Regions from separate parts of the Emticicia sp. GW821-FHT11C11 genome, predicted to be linked through region 1. Evidence: riboswitches for the same ligand, from Rfam matches in the RefSeq annotation. Region 1 holds a riboswitch; the other holds the start of a gene.
What was found. Region 1 has a riboswitch for thiamine pyrophosphate ahead of AC1RRY_RS13255 (TonB-dependent receptor). Riboswitches for the same ligand answer to the same signal wherever they lie in the genome.

Region 2: linked by a shared signal. The riboswitch ahead of thiM (hydroxyethylthiazole kinase) and the one ahead of AC1RRY_RS13255 (TonB-dependent receptor) in region 1 are both predicted to bind thiamine pyrophosphate.

What each region holds. Positions count from the first base shown of each region.
Region 1 covers NZ_JBXARV010000002.1:779,727-782,906, forward strand. Annotated here, with positions in the region: gene AC1RRY_RS13255 (TonB-dependent receptor) at 1-1,931, opposite strand, end outside; TPP riboswitch at 2,044-2,141, opposite strand; gene AC1RRY_RS13260 (muconolactone Delta-isomerase family protein) at 2,292-2,588, shown strand; gene AC1RRY_RS13265 (barstar family protein) at 2,642-3,064, shown strand; gene AC1RRY_RS13270 (GNAT family N-acetyltransferase) at 3,061-3,180, shown strand, end outside.
Region 2 covers NZ_JBXARV010000003.1:658,368-661,547, reverse strand. Annotated here, with positions in the region: gene AC1RRY_RS17930 (nitroreductase family protein) at 1-39, shown strand, start outside; gene AC1RRY_RS17925 (DNA alkylation repair protein) at 140-805, shown strand; gene AC1RRY_RS17920 (hypothetical protein) at 932-1,324, opposite strand; TPP riboswitch at 1,768-1,860, shown strand; gene thiM (hydroxyethylthiazole kinase) at 1,930-2,721, shown strand; gene thiE (thiamine phosphate synthase) at 2,727-3,180, shown strand, end outside.

The DNA.
Region 1 (3,180 bases):
CCTACATACTTAGGCAACCAGGTAAATTCCAGATTCTTTATTGGAGAATATGACAACTGCCCTCCTGCTATTACATTGGGTGAAAACGAGATATCTGTTTTGGCAAACTGATTTACTTTATCAGGGTCGCCGTCATAGTTCACAACGGTTTCAGTAAAGTTATTAATCTTGTTCTGACTAAAAGTAGCATTGGCATTGAGCCTCCATTGCGGAGCAAATTTCCAGTTGGCTACCAACTCTATGCCTGCTCTGTAACTTTTCGGAACATTCACACGGATTGCCTCCCCTACTCCGTTCACTTGCCCGGTCAGTACCAACTGATTCCGGTAGTTCATATAGTAAAAGTTGGCATCAAAACTCAGTTTTTGATTCGCCCAACGATATCCTGCTTCTAAATCTTCCAGATGCTCCGGTTTCGGTACTTTCACATTATCAATAAAATCCGTACGATTCGGCTCTTTATTACCCACTGCATAAGAAGCATAGACTGATGCTACGGTGCCTAACTGGTAATTAAGCCCCAGCTTAGGATTAACAAACTGAAACGAAGTATTCCGGGTAATATCCTGCAGTTTATCGGCTATGCCATTCATATCATAGTTAACTGTACGATATTGCACATCGGCAAATAAGTTAAACTTGTCGGTGAACTGATAGAATAGCTTACCGAAAATATTGAAGTCAGTTTTGATGGAACGGCTCTTGTACCAACGGTAATCGTTCGACGGTGTCTCAGCCATTTTTGTCCAGATTACCTCTCCGAAATGATACCCGTCATACTTGTTCCATGCGCCACCGATATTGGCCGACAGCTTTTTATTGCTCTGATAGTCGAATGAATAGGTAACACCATAGAAATGATTGTCAAGCCATTTTCTTCGCACCAAATCAGTATTTGTGATGGTATCTCCACCCAGCACCAGATTCGGCAGATTATAGACCGAAAGCTCATCCATTGCTCTGAACTGCTCATAGTACCCTTTTCCACGGGTATAATGTAGAGTCGGGTTAAAAGTCCACTTCTCGTTCAGTTTAAAAGAAGAAATCAGCTGATAATTATCCTGCTGGTAGTTATCCACTTGGTTAGGATAAGTATACGGGTTGTAAGTACGATTCGTCTTTAAGTAGTACTCCGGCACTCCTTCCCAGGCTTGATAGGTCACTTCTTTCCCTGAGAAAATATTCAGTCTTACAAAATTGCTTTTATTGTAGTAGCCTGTCGAAAAATAGAACGATTTCAGGTCTGAACTGGCTCTGTCGATGTATCCGTCTGATGATAATTTTGATAAACGGGCATCTACTACAAAATGATTGTTCAGCAAACCTGTGCTTGCCAGCACATTGGCTTTCACGGTATTGAATGAGCCATACGACAGATTGGTTTCTCCAAAAGCCTCACGCTCATAGCCCAAAGTACTGATATTCAGACTGGCTCCGAAAGCCCCGGCGCCATTGGTGGAAGTTCCAACCCCTCTTTGCACCTGAATACTCTGCACGCTGGAAGCAAAATCGGGCATATTTACCCAGAATGTACCCTGCGACTCAGAGTCATTATAGGGTATTCCATTAAGTGTAACATTGATACGGGTAGGATCGGACCCACGGATACGGATACCGGTATAGCCGACACCGGCTCCGGCGTCTGAACTGACCACTACTGACGGCAGCTGATTGAGCAGAAAAGGCAGGTCTTGCCCCAGATTCTGTTTTTTGATGTCGCGCTGATACACGTTCGTAAAAGCCATCCCGGTTTTTTCATTGGCACGGGTCGACTTCACCACTACCTCATTCAGTGCATTGATTCTGGTAGAATCCTGAGCAATGGCAGAAAAAGCAAAAATCTGAAACAGTAAAACGACCGATACGGTCAATCGGAAGAATTTTGATTGATTTAAATAGGTACTTAAAACACTTTTTGTTAATTTTTTCATTGTATCACGAAAATTTTAACAAGGCAAAGGAGTAAAATCTTGTGAGCCCTATCAGGCTCATTTGGTTAAACAAAATTTTAAATGAAAGCAAATAGCTCTGCAGGTGCGCATCCTACAGTACTATTCTCTGTCCCTTCGGCAGAATTACCTGCATCAGGTTCAATGGGTATAATCTCAGCCCGTTATATTAAGGCACCCCTTTTGAGATAAGTTGTGCAAAGAAAACGTTTTTTTTAGAAAACTTGTTTATATTAGTGATAGAAATTTATGACCTGAACACTACTTCATAAAGCTAAACCAAAGTAAATTCGGTAGTGTGGTATAGATTTTGTGCTATTTAATAAAACAAGAGAAGAGATTATGACTCAATTTATGGTGGAATTTGATTTGCCGGTGCCTTTCCCTGAAGGTTTCATTGCCAAAATTCCTTATCAACGAATTGCTGTAAATCAATTGTTAGAAGAAGGAAAACTGCATTCATACGCGTTGTCGTCTGACAGAAGCAGATTATGGTGTATTATAAACGCTCAGGACGAGCTGGAAGTAATGGATATTATTGCCGAATTTCCTTTGATAGATTATATGACTCCCACCATTACCGAATTAATGTTTAATAATTCGATAGTGATGAAGGTCCCTACATTTTCATTGAACTGATTTTTATGTGGTCTGAGTTTCAGACCACAAATTATTCCTGCCTAATCAATCTTATGCCTAATTTTCTGATTACCAATAATTTAGAACTTCCGGATAATTATTCCATCGTTGAACTGGACGGTCTTAAAACGCAGACACTGCGCGGCTTCTACGAAGAAATAGCCGATGCGCTGGCGTTTCCGGAAGAATTCGGTTTTACATTAGACGAGCTCGACGAACTGTTAAGCGACCTGTCGTGGCTGGAAGACGAGAAAATAGTATTATACATATCTCCGTCTGAGCATTTTATTGAAAAAGAACGAAACCCGGAAAAAATTGGCACGCTGTTCAATTTACTGGATGCTATCTGTGAAGATTGGCGTTGGGAAGACGGAGATAACGATTTGCCTAAAAAAGAACTTATTTTTGCGTTTTCTGACAGTGCACGAATCAAGGAGCTTTTGACTAAACAAGAGATTATCTACCGAACTGAATGAATTTCTTCTTAAGAAAATGGCAGGCAGGCGATGAGCAATCCTTGGCCGAAAATGCCAATAATTATCGCATCTGGAAGAACCTGAAAGACATTTTCCCTCACCCCTATACCATTACA
Region 2 (3,180 bases), on a different contig from region 1:
TTCAGAAAACCTATCGACATGATAATGACCAGGCTTTAATTTACCGATACAGAATCGCTCATCAATGCCTCATTTATTCCGGTCGGTATAGCCGGATTAAAAAAGATTGAATAAATTCGGGCACAAAACTATGTAGCTTATGACAGTCGACCAGATATTGACCGAATTGAAAGCACTCTCGAACGAGAAGGTGCACAAGATGAACAAGAAAAACGGTGCCCCCGACAACCAGTTTGGTGTAAAAATGGGTGACATTAGAAAGATAGCCGACAGAATAAAAACGAATCATGCATTCGGACTCGAATTGTGGGCCACAGGCAATATTGAAGCCAGACTATTGGCAACTCTGGTAATGATACCTAAGAATTTATCGACCGACGAACTGGACAAACTGGCACGTTCGGAGAAGTTCCCGCAACTGGCCGACTGGCTTTATTCCTACGTCATCAAAGTACATCCGGATAAAGAAGAGCTCCGCCGGAAGTGGATGCAATCTGCCGAACCAACAGTAGCTCGCTACGGCTGGAGCCTTACTAGCGGACGAATTGCCAGAGAACCGGAAGGGTTCGACCTCAGCGCCCTGCTTGACAGATTAGAAACTGAAATGCCCACGGCTGATCCTTTTGTACAATGGACAATGAACTCGGCACTGGCGCAAATAGGCATCTGTCATCCACACCTCAGAACACGTGCCGTAGCGATAGGAGAAAAACTGGGCATCTACCGCGACTACCCCGTTTCCAAAGGTTGCACCTCCCCCTTCGCTCCTATATGGATAAACGAAATGGTAAAACGGCAGGGGTGAGAGATAGAGGGCTGTCCCGGCCGAGTCTCCCGCGTGCGCATGCCTTTGTCAGGCAAGAGGACTCGGCCGCAGGAGGTCTATCATTAACAGTTAAATCCTGAATTTATCAACAGGCGCATTCGACTCCTACATCTTTTTTGCCTTAACGGTCACCTTCGTGCCATCATAATCAACAAAGTAAAATTCAAAGATATTCCCCGTCACAAGTCCGAATTTTTGTTCTTCTTTCAATAGCTCTATTGAACTTCCGCTATTCACCAAAGTAAGTTCAATCTCACCTGTATCAGAAGTATTGGGGAATATAGCCGATGTTCTCAGGATACACGTGTTTGCGCTCTTCGGAATTAATTCGAATATGAAAGGGGTATCACCAAATGGAAACGGATATTCCTGCGAATCGATAATAACAACATACCCTTGATAAGTTCCCTTTATCCCGGCAGACAAATCAGGTTCAGGAGATTCATCACGACAACCAAAAAATACAAAAGCCAGCAGCAGCAATAAAATTTGTTTCATGTTATGGGATTTAATATTAGTAGCAACAAAAGTAGATAGATGGGTGATTAATTGCAAGATATTAATTAATAGGCTTCTCTATACCCAAGGGCTGAACATTCTTCATCGCACCTGAAATGGTGAAAAGGCGGAGGGTGGATAGATGGGTTAGATTAAAATTAAGTTATGTCCCGGCAGAGTCTCCCGGTGTGTGTCGGCCATAAGCCAAGTAAGGGGACTCTGCCGCAGGGGGCTATCCAACTACTGAATATTCAGATAACGAGTCAGTTTTACCTTTTCATTATCTTCATGCTAATTATAAAACTTTGCAGGTAATACCAAAACTTAGTCAATATGCAAATAAACACAGCTATCCAATAAAGTCGAACTAAAAGTTCGCCCCAAATCTACAATCTGCAACTGAAAATCGACATTTGCCATTCTGCAAAAAAGCCCTATCTTTGCCCCGGCTTTAGGGGTATTCTGAAAAGAATTGAGAGAGTCCCTTTGAACCTGATACGGTTGATACCGACGTAGGGAAAAGCGAATAATATATAGCTGCACACAGGCATATCTTATCCTCTTTTATCATCTTCTTTAGCCATTGTACTTTAATACCAAAAGCAATGGAAAACAATCTCTGGAAACACATCAGCGCAGTCCGCGCACAGTCGCCTCTGGTGCACAACATCACCAATTTTGTAGTAATGAACAACACTGCCAATGCCTTGCTGGCAGTGGGGGCATCGCCCATTATGGCGCATGCACATGCCGAGGTAGAAGACATGACCGCCATCTGTCAGTCGCTGGTTATCAACATCGGCACACTGGATGAATACTGGGTGCAGTCAATGCTGCTGGCAGCTGCACAGGCACAAAAACTGAACAAACCCTGGGTGCTAGACCCCGTAGGCGCCGGAGCAACCCCCTACCGCGACAGCACCCTGAGCCAATTACTGGCTTATAAGCCTACCATTATCCGGGGCAATGCCTCAGAGATACTCGCACTGGCCAAAGCCAATACCACGCCTACCAAAGGTGTAGACAGCACCGCCGAAAGCAACGAAGCCATTGATGCTGCCAGATTGATTGTAGACCAATACGATACCCTGGTGTGCATTTCGGGCAAGACCGATATCATAGTGGGTAAGGATATCCTCATTTATCTCAACAATGGTGATGCCCTGATGACCCGGGTTACCGGTTTGGGTTGTTCGGCTACGGCTGTCATTGGCGCGTTTATTGCGGTTATCGAAAACAAAATCGAAGCGGTAACTGCCGCAATGGCATTATTCAGCATCAGCGGAGAGTTAGCTGCCCGGCAATGCGCCGGTCCGGGAAGTTTGCAGGTACAATTATTGGATACGTTACATACCATAACAGAACAACAATTTTTGCAAACCTTGAAAATCGAATAACGCTCATGCATCCGCAATTTCCATATCAGTTATATCTCGTTATTTCAGAAGCCGCCTGTCTGGGACGCGACTTCCTCAAAGTAGCTGAGCTGGCCATTGCCGGAGGAGTAGATATTATTCAGTTGAGAGAAAAAATGCTCGATACTCCCACATTCATCGAAAAAGCGCGACAACTCAAAGAAGTCACCGATCGATATGGCGTACCACTTATTATCAACGACAACATAGCAGTAGCCAATGCCATTGAAGCTTTCGGTGTGCACGTAGGGCGGAGTGATACTCCGCCGACAGAGATACGCAGCAGATGGGGGAATCGTCTGCAGATCGGGTATTCTATTGAGCACCTGAGCCAACTGAATACCTTTGAAGTAGACACAGCCGGGCATCTGGGCATCAGCCCCATATTCTCTACCCCTACCAAAACCGATACTATAACCGAATGGGGGCTGGAGGGTATAC